Regions from separate parts of the Nocardia sp. NPDC052112 genome, predicted to be linked through region 1. Evidence: riboswitches for the same ligand, from Rfam matches in the RefSeq annotation. Region 1 holds a riboswitch; the other holds the start of a gene.
What was found. Region 1 has a riboswitch for cobalamin ahead of AB0L58_RS32075 (CbtB-domain containing protein). Riboswitches for the same ligand answer to the same signal wherever they lie in the genome.
Positions count from the first base shown of each region.

Region 2: another riboswitch for cobalamin. It lies ahead of metE (5-methyltetrahydropteroyltriglutamate--homocysteine S-methyltransferase); the one in region 1 lies ahead of AB0L58_RS32075 (CbtB-domain containing protein).

Region 1 is NZ_JBFAWD010000021.1:243-7,978, reverse strand. It holds gene AB0L58_RS32115 (NAD(P)H-dependent oxidoreductase) at 1-546, opposite strand, end outside; gene AB0L58_RS32110 (helix-turn-helix domain-containing protein) at 660-1,295, shown strand; gene AB0L58_RS32105 (ABC transporter permease) at 1,335-2,198, opposite strand; gene AB0L58_RS32100 (ABC transporter ATP-binding protein) at 2,195-3,097, opposite strand; gene AB0L58_RS32095 (histidine kinase) at 3,366-4,667, shown strand; gene AB0L58_RS32090 (response regulator transcription factor) at 4,664-5,374, shown strand; gene AB0L58_RS32085 (hypothetical protein) at 5,393-5,884, opposite strand; gene AB0L58_RS32080 (CbtA family protein) at 5,921-6,703, opposite strand; gene AB0L58_RS32075 (CbtB-domain containing protein) at 6,742-6,936, opposite strand; cobalamin riboswitch at 6,967-7,119, opposite strand; gene mhuD (mycobilin-forming heme oxygenase MhuD) at 7,185-7,499, opposite strand.
Region 2 is NZ_JBFAWD010000010.1:135,228-142,963, forward strand. It holds gene coaD (pantetheine-phosphate adenylyltransferase) at 1-387, opposite strand, end outside; gene rsmD (16S rRNA (guanine(966)-N(2))-methyltransferase RsmD) at 442-1,002, opposite strand; gene AB0L58_RS21065 (pyruvate carboxylase) at 999-4,403, opposite strand; cobalamin riboswitch at 4,692-4,906, shown strand; gene metE (5-methyltetrahydropteroyltriglutamate--homocysteine S-methyltransferase) at 5,054-7,318, shown strand; gene AB0L58_RS21075 (limonene-1,2-epoxide hydrolase family protein) at 7,681-7,736, opposite strand, start outside.

The DNA.
Region 1 (7,736 bases):
GGCGAGTTCCGCACTGACGAAAACGGTGTCGGTTACGGCGAAATGGCCCGCGAAGAAATCGCGGAGATAACGCTCTTGATAGTCGAAGGCGGCCTTCGTGGCCCCAGGTGAATAGGCCCCGCCGCGCGCGGAGCAGACGACGAATCGCCTGTCGCCCAGGGACATGCGCGGGAAGGTCACCTGATCGAGCCACGCCTTGAGTGCGGCCGGGATCGAGTAGTTGTACATCGGGGTGCCGATCAGAATCACGTCGGCGGCGAGGAGCTCGGTCAGTAGCGGCTCCACGATCGCCCACGCGGCGGCTTGCCCCGGCGTGCGGACCAGTTCGGCGAGGCGATCCAGGTCGGTGCCGGGTTGGGTGAGCACGGTGTCGCACAGTTCGGTCCATGCCTCGTCGATGCAGGGCACGGGCTCGGCCGCGAGGTCGCGATAGCTGTATCCGCCGTCTGGCTTCTGGGCGCGCCAGGCCTCGGCGAATGCCGCGCTCAGTTCCCGGCTGATGGAGCGCCGTCGGGCGCTGGCATCGAGATGCAACAACGTGGTCATGATCGGTCTCTTCTGCTGTTGGGCGAGATAACTGGACACTGTGTCCGTTTGATATGGTACCGACAACTGGACGCTATGTCCAATTATCCGGGAAGTCGCGTACAGTCGGGGTCATGAACAGCGATATGGACCTGCTCGGCGGGCATTCGACGGCGGAGTCCGCGGTGCCGACCGAGCGCGCGGACGCGGCGCGCAACCGGGCCAAGGTGCTTGCCGCGGCTGCCGAACTGTTCGCATCGCGGGATCCGCGCACCGTCACGATGGACGACATCGCCAGGGCAGCGGGGGTCGGGCGCGGCACGCTGTATCGCCGCTATCCGGATAAGAACGCGATCGCCGTCGCACTACTCGACGAACACGAACGCGCACTGCAGGAACGGTTATTGCGCGGCGAACCGCCACTCGGCCCCGGCGCACCACCCGCCGAACGGCTCGCGGCCTTCTATGCCGCCATGGTCGAATTATTGGACGGGCATGCGGATTTGGTGCTCGGCGCGGAGACCGGCGGCGCGCGGTTCGCGACCGGTGCGTACGGTTTCTGGTTCCTGCACGTCCGGTCACTGCTGGTGGCCGCTGGCAATCGGGAACCGGATGCCATGGTCGATTCCCTGCTCGCGCCGTTGTCCGCCGAGGTGTACCGGCATCAGCGGGCCCGGGGTCTCACCTCCGCGCAGATCGCGGCGGCACTGGCGGAACTGGCTCGTTCCCTGCTGTCCGAACATCGGCCTCGAATGCCCCGAAACCGCTGACGAACTGGTGTCCGCCAACGGTTTTCGGTGCTCGCCGGATCAAGCCATATCGCGCCGCTGAACCAGCCGGATCGTGGCCGCCGCAAAGAGCGCGACGTAGGCCACCAACGCGATGAGCGACTGGGTCCGCGACAGGATGTCGAGCACACCTGGCGTCGACGGCCCCGCGACGGTCCGCATCGCGCCGGCCAGCGAACCCGCTGCCGTACCGGGCAGATGATCGGCGAGCACCTTGATCGGGCTGAAGATCGCCGCGACACCGCGCAGCAGATTCTCCACAACCAGCACCCACACCAGGCCGAGTCCGACGGCCAGCGCCGGACCGCGCGCGATCGCACCGATCAGTGCGCCCGCCAGCGTCCACATTCCGAGAATCGCGGTGCCGGTGATGATTCCGTTCACGGCCTGACCAAGGCCGGGGAGTGCGAGCGACTGCGCTTGAATCGTCGCGATAATCGAGGCAACCGCGATATCCACCACGAACGCGACGCACACCAGCCCGACAACCGTGAGCGCCAGGCCGATCAGCACACCGCCGACGGCATTGGTCCGCGATGGCCCCTGGGTGAGCACGGTTTTCCAGGTGCCCCAGCCGTATCCGCTACCGATGGTCAATGCACCGAGGATGAGCATCAGCGCACCACCGAACATTGCCATGCCCTGGGTGAAAACCTCCGGGACGGCCGCGGGCAACATCTGCTGCAGCAGTACGTCTTTGGGTACGCCGTTCGACATCGTCTTCATATCGCCGGAGGAGTAGGCGAGGTAGTTGAACAGGTAGGCGAAGGTGAGATTCAGCAGAATCCAGGTGCCGAGAATGATCCAGAATGCGGGCCACTTCCGCAGTCGCAGCAGTTCCGCTTTCGTGCTCGCCATCAGGTCTTGCATTGCCTGTCCGTTCATTTCGCGGGCTCCAATCGGGTCATTTCGAAGAACACTTCTTCCAGGGACTTTTCATCGGTCCGCAGTTCCAGCAGATCCGCGCCCGATTCGACGACGGCACGTGCGACCAGCGGGGCGCTGCCCGCGCCGGCCTCGATCCGAATTCCGCCCGCGGTCAACATGGCCGAGCGCTCGCCGACCGCCCGGCGCACCGCGGGAAATGCCACCTCCAGCGGTTCGGCCCGCAGCAAAAGCGAGGAGGCGCCGCGCAATTCGGCGACCGTGGCTTCGGTGAGCAGCTTCCCGCCGGAGATCACGCCGACGCGGTCGCAGATCTCCTGTACCTCGCTGAGCATGTGGCTGGACAGCAGCACGGTATGACCATCACGGGCGAGAGCCGTGATGAGCTGTCGCATTTCGGCCATGCCCTGCGGGTCGAGGCCATTGGTCGGCTCGTCCAGGATCAGCAAGTCCGGACGACCGAGCAGGGCCGCACCGACACCGAGGCGCTGCTTCATGCCGAGGGAGTACGTACGGAATTTGTCGTCGGCGCGATCGGTGAGGCCGACGCGGTCGAGTGCGTCCGTCACATCGGCAAGCTCGAGGCCGCGGTATTTCGCGAGCACTCGCAGGTTGTCGCGGCCGGTGAGGTACGGGTAGAAGCCCGGCCCCTCGATGAGGACGCCGATGCGGCGGACCACGGCCGGATCGCCCGGGGTTCGGCCGAGCACGGTGGCGGTGCCCGCGGTGGGGCGGATCAAACCGACCAGCATTCGCAGCGTGGTCGTCTTACCAGCGCCGTTCGGGCCGAGGAAGCCGTAGATCTCGCCGGGCGCGACATTCATGTGCACGCCGTCGACGGCGGTGTGGGTGCCGTAGCGTTTGGTCAGCCCTGCGGTGACCACGATGGAATCTGTCATGCACCGAGAATCCGCCCCGACCAGGAGTGACACATCCGCCGCGGGGCGACGTTCGACATACGTACAGCGGCCTACGAAGCACCGCGACAGCGGTCGCTGCGACTGATTTCGCAAGCCCATGGTGAGTCGTCGGGAAGGCCCGAAACCTCGACCGACGGTCGCGACGTGACCATCGCGGGACCGAAGACCGCAGAATATTGCGGGGAGGTGGGCGAGCATACGTAGCGCGGCGGACGTCCTGGCGCGTTCGGGCTAATAGGCTGCAAGTGTGACAGCGCCAGGGGAATCGAAACGTGGCCCAGTGGTTCAGGACTGGGTGCTCGCGCTCGTCGTCGCGGTGATCCAGGTCGGCGGGGGACGCAATGCCAACCTGCGCCAGACCGGAGTGCACTCGCTCGACGCGTTCGGCTACGTGCTGTTGCTCATCGGACCGGTGGCACTGCTGCTACGCCGGTCCTACCCGCGGCCCGCACTGCTCGTGACGATCGCGTCCTGCGCGGTGTACCTGCTGCGCGGCTATGGCTACGGCCCGATTTTCATCTCGCTGGTGATCGCCTTCATCAGCGCCGCGATCGTCGGATCACGCTGGTGGACATATCCGCTTGTCCCGATCGGCTATCTCGCACTGGTCTGGCCGCTGCCCGCGATAGTCGGGCATCCGGCCGATCCGTGGCTGGCATTCGGCATGATCGCCTGGCTGGGTGTGCTGGTTGCGATCGCCGAGGGGATTCGCCAGCGCAAGGCGGTGCTGGTGGCGCGCAGACAGCGTGCCGAGGCAGCGCGCCGCGATGAGGAGGCGCAGCGGGAACGGCGGGCCAGTGAGGAACGGCTCGCCATCGCACGCGAACTGCACGATGTACTGGCACATAGCCTTTCACTGATCAATGTGCAGTCCTCGGTGGCGCTGGAGCTGTTCGACAAGAAGCCGGAACAGGCCGAATCGGCGCTCGCGGCCATCAAAACGGCGAGTAAGGATGCGTTGGCCGAGGTGCACACTTTGCTGCTCGCGATCCGCAGCGGCAGCCCCACGACCGGTGCGGCAGACACCGCTGTCGAGCCGGTTGCTGAATCCGTGCCCGCCCGCGGTGAATCCGAACGGGCCCAAGACAATTCGGCTGCCCGCGACGCCGAGGCCCGCCCGCCCGCCCCGCGAAGCCCGGCCCCGAGCATCGCGGACCTGGACACACTGCTGCAGCGCACCCGCGCGGCCGGTCTGACGGTCGACACCCGCATTATCGGCACCGCGCACAAGCTGCCCAGCGTTGTCGATGTGGCGGCGGCCCGCATCATCCAGGAGTCGCTGACCAATGTGGTTCGCCACGCGCCCGGCGCGCAGGCCGCGGTGACCATCCGGTATGCCGCCGATTCGGTCGAGATCACCATCGACAATGCGCGCGCCACCGGCACGCAAACGAAGTCCGGACCGAGCGGCGGCAACGGGATTCTCGGCATGCGCGAGCGCGCACACGCCCTCGGCGGCCAGCTCATCGCCGGTCCGCGGCCCAGTGGCGGATTCCGCGTGGTGGCACGGCTGCCGTCCCAGGTGGGGACTCAGGAGGAGGCGCGATGAACGCAGGATTCCGGGGCGATTCGATAGGCGGTCGGGAGACGGGTGGGCCGGTTCGGGTGCTGGTTGCCGACGATCAGGCCCTGGTGCGCGGCGGTTTCGTCGCACTGCTCGACGCACAGGACGGCATCGAGGTCGTCGGTGAGGCCGATAACGGCGAACAGGCCGTCCGTATGACCCGCAGTCTGAGCCCCGATGTGGTCCTGATGGATATCAGAATGCCCGTCCTGGACGGACTCGCCGCCACCAGAATGATCGCCGAGGATCCAAAGCTCGCCGATGTGAAGGTGGTCGTCCTGACCACTTTCGAACTCGACGAATACGTCTTCGAAGCAATGCGCTCGGGTGCAACGGGTTTCCTGGTCAAGCACACCGAACCGGCCGACCTCGTGCGCGCCGTCCGGGTCGTAGCCGCGGGTGACGCCCTGCTCTCGCCCGGTGTCACCCGCCGCCTCATCGCCGAATTCTCCGCCCACGCCAAACAACCCCCGCCGGCCGCCTTCACCGAACTCACCGACCGCGAGCGCGAGGTAATGACCCTGGTCGCGGAGGGCCTCACCAATGCCGAAATCGGCGAACGCCTCTTCATGAGCCCCGCCACCGCGCGCACCCACGTCAGCCGCATCCTGATGAAACTGGATGCCAGGGACCGCACCCAACTCGTGGTGATGGCCTACGAATCCGGATTGGTCCGCCCCGGCTGGCAGTAACTCCATGCGAGATGGCCACTATCTGTGCGAAACCAACTGTTTCGCGGGCCGGAAGTAAGCGCGGGCGCTGTGGTGGTACATGGCGGGGATCGCGATGAGGACGGCCAGGATGTGTCCGGTGCGGAAGGTGCCGGTGATCACGGCGGACGCGGTCAGATTATCGAATAGGTCGCCGATTTGCTTGGCGGACAATATGGCTGCCAGGGGTCCGATGATCAGCGAGGCCAGACCGATTACGCCGATACCGAAGGTGAGCACCGTCCTGGCCCAGCGGGCACCGCGCGCCATCCGGACGGCGACGCCGAGCACCACCAGATAGATGCCGCCGCGAATGGCCAGACCTGTTGCGAGCGAGCCGATATCGGCGTCCGGCCGGTCCAATTGTCCGGCGGCGTAGGTAATGGCCTCGCCGACACCGCAGAGCAGTGCTGTGACGAGTCCGATGAATGCGACGGAAACCGAGCGTGGTGGGTCGGTTCGTGGCCGTACGGAAAAGGCAGTGCCGGTCATGAGACCGACACTGCCTTTCGCCATCCGAATTCCGGATCAGCCTGCGGTAGTGGCCGATTCTCGTACCGGAGTGCTATCGCGCGTGGCGAATTCGGTAAGCGCGGCGAATCCGAGGCCGAGGCAGGCCCACAGGGTGGCCGTCTCGCCGAGCGATGTCGCACGGAACTGCCACAGCAGCACCGCCGGGAAGTTGTCCTTCACCTCGTTGACGCCGGGCAGCAGGATGTACCCGAGCGCGACAATGAGCACGAATGCCCCGACCCCGGCGATCAGGCGGACCGTACCGAGTTGTGCGGCAAGCAGTTTGTAGACGAACAGCCCGATACCGACGGCAGCCAGTCCGAGTAGCACTGCCGCCAACCACAGCAGGGTGCGCTGGTTGATGGTGTCCGGTTCACCGACGGCGGGGGGATTGGCCGGGTACTTGAAGAACGGCACCGCCACGATCGCGGTCCAACCGGCCAACGCCAATCCGAGTGCGAGCTTCGGCCCCGACAAGGTGGTGTACCGGCGTGCGAAATACGCGACCGAAGCGAAGATCGCGCCGAGCGCGAGCCCGGCGAGCCCGAGCGCGAGGAACTGCCCGAACTTCTGCCCGGACCGACTGACCAGCGGTTCTGCTTCGTCACCGTGCGTATGCCCGGCTGGTTCGTTGGCGTGCTCGGCGGCCGGTTCCTTGGCGGTATCGGCTTCTTCGATGGAGATGGCGGCGTCGATCTTGGGCTCGCCGACGAAGTAGCCCACTGTCGCGGCCAGCAGACCGGCGATGAGACCGGCCAGCAGGCCACGGAGCAGCAGGGTCTTGAGCGATCCGTCCAGGGGGACGGCAGCCGACGGAGTCGGCTGGGTGGGTGAATTCAGTGGCACGGCACACCGAGCAGGTGACGTCCGTCGTGCATGAGCTCATGCAGGTACATCCCGCTGCGCGAGATGACGCCCTGGTCGAAGCCGACCAGGTACAGCGTGAGCAGTGCGAGAAGAACGACGCCCACTGCGATGAGCAGTGTGCCGAGTGAATCAGTTGCCCGACTCGGTGAATGCGCGATAGCCATTCGAGTCCTCCTAGGGATGCGCGTCCCGTGAGTTGTTCGGTACGAAGGTGCCGGTGTCTGGCTTTCCGGCACCGAGGACTCGGTGCAAGAACACAGTGGCGCGACCGCTTCGGAATTTCACCGAATTACCGCTTCACCCTCGCGTTTGTCATTCGAACTGTGACATCCGGTCGCACTCGCCGTCAATACGGCGGGCGACTTGCCCAGGCCGGGATGGGCGAGTCGCGCGCCGCGTCTTTCCAGCGGTTTCAGGAAGCGGACTCGGCCGCGACGTCGAGTACGACCTCGAATTCCAGCAGCGAGGCACCCGTCGACACCGGCTTCTGCCGCTCGCCCGCGTGCGCCTCCCGCGCGGGCCCGTCCCGCCATGCGGCGAACGACTCCTCCGAATCCCACTGGGTGACAACGAAGTACCGGTTCTCCCCGGCCACCGGCCGCAACAACTGGAAGCCGAGGAAGCCCGGCGAGCCCTCGACCGCATGGGCGCGATGGGCGAATCGCTTCTCCAACTCGGGGCCCGCGCCTTCCGGAACCTCGATCGCATTGATCTTCACAACAGCCATGCTTCGACGATACGTCCGCGCCGACCCAGCACCCCGCAGCGCATGCGCCGTAGTTCTTCGGACGCGAGTTGACGGCGAGACTTTCCGACACCGGAGCGAGTCTTATGAGCGACGTTCGCGCCCGTCTCGCGTCCGAGCCGTCGAAGCCCATGCGACGAAGTCACGAGACTCACCCATCCGGCGCGTGTACACCAAGTGCCGAGCGATTCGCACGGAGCGACAGCACGGAGCGAGTCT
Region 2 (7,736 bases), on a different contig from region 1:
CAGTGAGCTGGACAGGAAGCTGAAGGTCGGGTTGGTGGCGATGAAGAAGGTGTCGACGCCGCTGAGCTTCTTGTTCATCTGCGCCATCTGCAGTTCGTAGCCGAAATCGGTGGCATCGCGCATCCCCTTGACGATCGCGCCGATCCCCTCCTGCTTGGCGAAATCCACCGTCAGCCCCTGCCAGGACTCCACCCGCACATTGGGCAGGTGCGCAGTGGCCTCGCGCAGCATCTCCATGCGCTCCTCGACGCTGAACATGCCCTGCTTCTTGGGATTGACCATGACGGTCACCACGACCTCGTCGAACTGAGCCGCGGCCCGCGCGAAGACGTCGATATGTCCATTGGTCACCGGGTCGAACGAACCCGGGCACAACGCTCCTGCCATGAACAGACGGTATCAGGAGGCCGGATCGGCACCTCGAATGCCGCGACGGTGGAGTTACTCCGGGGCGAATTCAGCTAGTTCGATGCGGGTTTCGCCGTATTTGCGCGCCTTGGCGGGGATATAGCCTGCGGGCCAGACGATCTCGGGTGAGCGGATGGAACGCTCCACCACGACGAGGGCGTCCGGTGCCAGCCAGTCGTGCTCGGCGAGGGCGCGCAAGTCGGCGGTGACCGTCGTGGTGTCGACGCCGTAGGGCGGATCGGAAAAGACGACGTCGTATTTGCCCGCACCGCCGCCCGCCAGGACCGTGGCGACAGATCCGATGCGGAGTTCGGCGCCGGACAGTCCGAGTTCGGCGATATTGCCGCGCACGATGGCCGCGGCCCTGCGGTCGGATTCGATGAGCAGGGCGTGGGCAGCGCCGCGGGAGACGGCCTCCAAGCCAAGTGCGCCGGATCCCGCGTAGAGGTCCAGTACGCGGACGCCGTCGAAATCGATGCGGGCGTCGAGGGCGCTGAACAGCGCCTCGCGCACCCGGTCGGAGGTGGGCCGGGTACCCGCGGGCGGGACGCGTAGCCGCCGCCCGCCCGCGGTACCCGCGACGATCCTGGTCATTCGGCCGCGGACTCGCGCACCGTGAGTTCGACCAGCAGGTCACCGCCTTCGACCTGCTGCACCTTGCCGATCGCGACCCGGCCGACGATTCCTGCACGAGGCGCGGTGATCGCGGCCTCCATCTTCATCGCCTCGATGGTGCCGACGATATCGCCCGCCGCGATCGAATCGCCTTCGGACACAGCAAGTGTCACCACACCGGCGAACGGGGCGGCGATATGGCCCTGGTTGTTCTTATCAGCCTTCTCCGCGGCCGGGACATCGCTGGCGATGGAGCGGTCGCGCACGGCGACCGGGCGCAGTTGGCCGTTCATGATGCACATGACCGTGCGCATACCGCGCTCATCGGGTTCGGAGATGGCCTCCAGTCCGATGAGCAGGGTGACCCCCTTCTCCAGTTGCACACGGTGTTCCTCGCCGCGGCGCAGTCCGTAGAAGAACTGGTTGGCCGAAAGGCCCATGGTGTCGCCGTACTTTTCCCGGTGTGCGAGGAATTCGGCGGTGGGACCGGGGAACAGCAGCCGGTTGAGCGTGGCGCGGCGCAGTTCGGACGAACCGGCGAGCCCGGCTTCATCCGCTGGGGTAAGCGGTGTCTCCGGCTTGGCCGGACCACGCCCGGCCAGGGCCCGACTGCGGAACGGTTCGGGCCAGCCACCCGCCGGATTGCCGAGTTCGCCACGCAGGAAACCGATTACCGAATCCGGAATGTCATAGCGGCCCGGATCGGCGGCGAAGCTTTCGATATCGACACCGGTGCCGACCAAAGCGAGCGCGAGGTCGCCGACCACCTTCGAGGACGGGGTGACCTTCACCAATCGACCCAGCAGCCGGTCTGCCGCAGCATATTTCGCCTCGACCTCCTCGAACCGGTCACCGAGACCGAGCGCGATGGCCTGCTGGCGCAGATTCGACAACTGACCGCCCGGAATCTCGTGGGTGTACACCCGGCCGGTCGGCGCGGGCAGCCCGGATTCGAAGGGCGCGTACACCTTTCGCAGCGTCTCCCAGTACGGCTCCAGATCGCAGACATTCTGCAAGTTGAGGCCCGTGTCGAATTCGCTGTGCGCGGCGGCCGCTATGATCGCGGAAAGCGCTGGCTGACTCGTGGTTCCGGCCATGGCCGCGCTCGCACCGTCTACCGCATCGGCACCGGCCTGCCACGCGGCGAGATAGGTGGCGAGCTGACCGCCCGGAGTGTCGTGGGTGTGCACATGCACCGGGAGGTCGAAGTTGCTGCGCAGTGCGGACACCAGGGTCGCGGCGGCCGGAGCGCGCAGCAGGCCCGCCATATCCTTGATGGCCAGCACGTGCGCACCCGCGTCGACGATCTGCTCGGCCAGCTTGAGGTAGTAGTCGAGGGTGTAGAGGTTCTCGTCCGGGTTCGACAGGTCACCGGTGTAGCTCATCGCGACTTCCGCGATGGCCGTACCGGTTTCGCGCACCGCGTCGATGGCCGGACGCATCTGGTCGACATTGTTGAGCGCGTCGAAGATACGGAAGATATCGATGCCGGTAGCGGTCGCCTCGGAGACGAATGCGCGCGTCACCTGCTCCGGATACGGCGTGTAGCCGACGGTATTGCGTCCGCGCAACAGCATCTGCAGACAGATATTCGGTACGGCCTCGCGCAGTGCGGCCAGCCGCTCCCACGGGTCCTCGAACAGGAAGCGCAGCGCCACATCGTAGGTCGCGCCGCCCCAGGCCTCGATGGACAGCAGCTCCGGCGTCAGGCGCGCGACATGTCCGGCGACACCGAGCAGACCATTGGTGCGCACGCGGGTGGCCAGCAGTGACTGATGTGCGTCGCGGAAGGTGGTGTCGGTGACGCCGACGGCCTTCTGCGCACGCAACGCCTGCGCGAACCCCTCGGGGCCCAGGCGCAGCAGCCGCTGACGCGAACCGTCCGGCGGCGGGACGCTCAGATCGATGGCGGGCAGCTTGTCGTGCGGATACACCGTGGTCGGCCGCTCGCCGTGCGGCTTGTTCACGGTGATATCGGCGAGGTAGTTCAGGATCTTGGTGCCGCGGTCGGCCGAACCGCGCAGGGTCAGCAGTTGCGGGCGCTCATCGATGAACGAGGTGGTGACCCGGCCCGCCTTGAAGTCGGGATCATCGAGCACCGCGAGCAGGAACGGAATATTGGTGGTGACGCCGCGGATTCGGAATTCCGCAAGTGCGCGACTGGCTCTTGCTACGGCGGCGGGCAGATCGCGTCCGCGGCAGGTGAGCTTGACCAGCATCGAGTCGAAGTAGGCGCCGATCTCCGCGCCCAGGTTCGCACCGCCGTCGAGGCGGATGCCCGCGCCGCCGGGGGTGCGGTAGGCGGTGATGCGGCCGGTATCGGGGCGAAAACCGTTGGCCGGATCCTCGGTGGTGATCCGGCACTGCAGGGCCGCACCGCGAATGGCGACCTTGTCCTGGCTCAGGCCGAGCTGTTCGAGGGTCTCCCCCGCCGCGATGCGCAGCTGGGACTGGACCAGATCGACATCGGTGATCTCCTCGGTCACCGTGTGCTCGACCTGGATGCGCGGGTTCATTTCTATGAAGACGTGGTTGCCGCGCTCGTCCAGCAGGAATTCGACGGTGCCCGCGCAGCTGTAGCCGATCTGGCGGGCGAAGGCGACCGCGTCTTTGCAGATGCGCTCGCGGAGCGCGGGATCGAGGTTGGGCGCCGGAGCGAGCTCGATCACCTTCTGGTGGCGACGCTGCACCGAACAGTCGCGCTCGAACAGGTGCATGACATTGCCCTGCTGATCGGCCAGGATCTGCACCTCGATGTGGCGCGGGTTCACCACGGCCTGTTCCAGGAAGACCGTCGGATCACCGAAGGCCGACTCCGCCTCGCGGGATGCGGCCTCGATCGATTCGCGCAGCTGTGCCGGATCGGCGACCCGGCGCATCCCGCGCCCACCGCCACCCGCGACGGCCTTCACGAAGATCGGATAGTCCAGGTCCGCGGAGGCGGCCAGCAGTTCGTCGACATCGGCGGAGGGGGCGCTGGACTTCAGCACCGGCAGCCCCGCCGCCCTGGCCGCCTCGATCGCGCGGGCCTTATTACCGGCCAGTTCGAGCACATCGGCCGACGGACCGATGAAGATGATGCCCTCGCGCGCGCATGCCGCCGCGAGATCCGGGTTCTCGGACAGGAAGCCGTAACCAGGGTAGATGGCGTCGGCACCCGCGGACTTGGCGGCCGCGATGATCGCCTCGATCGAGAGATACGCCCGGACCGGGTGTCCTTGCTCGCCGATCTGGTAGGACTCCGCGGCCTTCAACCGGTGGACCGAGTTGCGGTCCTCGTATGGGAAGACTGCGACCGTCCCGATGCCGAGTTCGTAGGCCGCACGGAAGGCGCGGATGGCGATCTCACCGCGGTTCGCAACCAAGACTTTCGAGAACATTGAACTAAGGTACCCGGCGCGGAATCGTGCCCTGACAGGGAAGTCCCATTAGCAGAAATCTTCACAACGAGTCCTAGCAGAGTTGCGAAGTTGTGTTCATGCTGCGTTAATTTGCCGCGCATTCGCGCGGCGTGTTCGCGCGCAAGACTCGCTCCGTCGTGGTCGGCTGGGCAGCGACCGTCTCCGTGATCACAAGTGCCGTCAAACCGGGTTGCGCGTGTGCCTATGCTTGGTGTTGCAGCTGGTTCGCCGTGCGTTGACGAGATGGAGCCCCGACGTCGCGTTACGGAGTCGAGTTCGCGGATCGGTGCAGCCGGTGCGCGGATGAGAGGGAACCCGGTGAGAATCCGGGACTGTCCCGCAGCGGTATGCAGGAACGACCGCCGTCATCAGCACTGGGTGACCACCCGGGAAGCGACGGCCAGTAGGTGAGCCCCGTCCGGGGTCGGCCAGAAGGCCCGTGCCCGCAAGTCCGAAGACCTGCCAGCCGTGTCGGATACGCCGTATCCGGCGGCCACCGCCTCGTGGATTGGGCGCGCGGACCTCTGTGTGATTGTCGGGCTCCGTCGTTCGGTCGGTACGCCGGCACGTCACTGGGTCTCCGCTAGCTCGTAGGGCGATGGTCTTCGATCTCAGCACTGGAGAAATTCGTGACTGTTACGCATAACCCGTTCACCGCGACGGTTCTCGGTCTCCCGCGGGTGGGGCCGCACCGTGAGCTCAAGCGCGCCACCGAGTCCTACTGGGCCGGACGCATCGACGCACGGCAACTGCACGCGACCGCAAGCAACCTGCGGCGCCGCCAGTTGACCGAATTGCAAAGCGCCGGACTGGATTCCATCCCCGTCGGCACCTTCTCCTATTACGATCAGATGCTCGATACCGCCGTGCTGCTCGGCGCGCTGCCACCGCGGGTGGCCGATATCGCCGATCCGCTGGATCGCTATTTCGCGGCGGCACGCGGCACCGAAACGGTCGAACCGCTGGAGATGACCAAGTGGTTCGATACCAACTACCACTATCTCGTGCCGGAAATCGGTCCCGAGACGGTGTTCTCGCTGCATCCGTCGAAGGTGTTGGATGAGCTACGGGAGGCGCTCGCACTCGGCGTGCCCGCACGTCCGGTGGTGGTCGGGCCCATCACCTTCCTGAAGCTGGCGAAGGCGACCGGCGGTGCGGCGCTGGATCGGCTCGACGAGTTGGTGCCGCACTATCGGGAGCTGTTGCGGCTGCTGGCCACGGCGGGCGCGGAGTGGGTACAACTCGACGAGCCGGTCTTGGTCACCGATCTGACCGCTGACGAAGTCGAACTCGTACGGCGCACCTACACCGAACTGTCGGCCGCGACGGATCGCCCCGCACTGCTGGTGGCCACTTACTTCGGCAGGCCGGATACGGCGTCGAGCGCCTTGGCCGAGACCGAAATCGAAGGCATCGCACTCGATTTCACCGTTGCCGCCGAGCTCTCCGAAGCGGCCGGCGTGCCCGCGCTGGCGAACAAGCTGCTGGTGGCGGGTGTGGTCGACGGTCGAAATGTCTGGCGGGCGGACCTGGACCGGGCCTTGGCGACGCTCGGGACACTGCTGGGGGGCGCGAAATCCGTTGCGGTGTCGAGTTCCTGCTCGCTACTGCACGTGCCCTATACCTTGGCGAGCGAAACCGGCCTCGACGAGCGGCTGCGTTCGTGGTTGGCGTTCGGTGCGGAGAAGGTCGCCGAGGTGCGGCTGCTCGCGACCGCACTGAGCGCGGGACCCGAAGCGATCACCGATGAATTGGCCACAGTCCGTGCAGCTCTCGCCACCAGACGCACCGATCCTCGGTTGGACAATTCGCAGGTGCGGGCGCGGCTGGTCGCGCTCGGCCCCGATGCTACCCGACGGGCTCCCGCGGAGCAGCGACGGGCATTGCAGGCCGAGCGGCTGCGGTTGCCCTCGCTGCCGACGACGACAATCGGTTCGTACCCACAGACCTCGGCGATCCGGCTGGCGCGTGCGGCACTGCGCAACGGTGCGATCGATCAGACCGAGTACATGCGGCGGATGCGGTCCGAAATCGCGGATGTCATTGCGTTACAAGAGAAACTGGGCCTGGACGTGCTGGTGCACGGCGAGCCGGAGCGCAATGACATGGTGCAGTACTTCGCCGAACAGCTCGACGGATTCGCCGCCACCGAAGCGGGCTGGGTGCAGTCCTATGGCACCCGCTGCGTACGGCCGCCGATTCTGTTCGGCGATGTGGCGCGCCCCGAGCCGATGACCGTGGACTGGATCACCTACGCGCAATCGTTGACCGATAAGCCGGTCAAGGGCATGCTGACCGGCCCGGTCACGATTCTGGCCTGGTCGTTCGTGCGCGATGATCAACCGTTGGCGGATTCGGCACGTCAAGTGGCGCTGGCCATCCGGGACGAAACGGTCGATCTGCAGGCCGCGGGCATTCGGATCATCCAGGTCGACGAGCCCGCGCTGCGAGAGCTGCTGCCGCTGCGCGCGGCCGATCAGGGCGAATACCTGGGGTGGTCGGTCGGCGCCTTCCGATTGGCGACCTCCGGAGTCTCGGATGCCACCCAGATCCACACCCACCTCTGCTATTCGGAATTCGGTGAGGTCATCGATGCGATCGCGGGATTGGATGCCGATGTGACCTCGATCGAGGCGGCACGGTCGCACATGGAGGTGCTCGACGATTTGAATGCCGCGGGCTTCGATCTCGGCGTCGGACCAGGCGTTTACGACATCCACTCACCCCGGGTGCCAAGCGTGGAAGAGATCACGGCGTCGCTGCGGGCGGCACTGAAGGCCGTTCCCGCCGAACGGCTTTGGGTCAATCCGGACTGCGGATTGAAGACGCGTGGACCAGTCGAGGTCGAGGCGTCGTTGCGCAATCTGGTCGCGGCAGCGGCAGCGGTGCGCTGATCGGATAGCGCGCTCGCCCTCCTGAAGTCGGAGGGCGTGCGCGCTCCGTGGGTTCCCTATCCCCGAAGACCGGACAGCCCGATAGCGCGCGGTAGTCACGCGCTATCGGGCTGCGTATCAATGCGATTCGGCCCCCGGGAAGGGCCGAAGCCGACGACGCGGCGTGTATCTCTCACAACTCTCGCCATTGCGCACCATCGGCCGGATACGCGAGCGCGCGCCCAATCCCCGCCGCCAGGCCGTATGACATTCCGAGCAACGATCCATGCGTAACCCCTCCTCATACGTCGCCATCGGGATATCACCCCCGATGTCCTATTCGACGCGCGGACGACCGATTCGGTTCCGCCGATCCCCGCCGATTATTCGGCCGCGGGCTCGGCTCCGAAGGCACGGTTGATGGCGGCCATATCGAAGT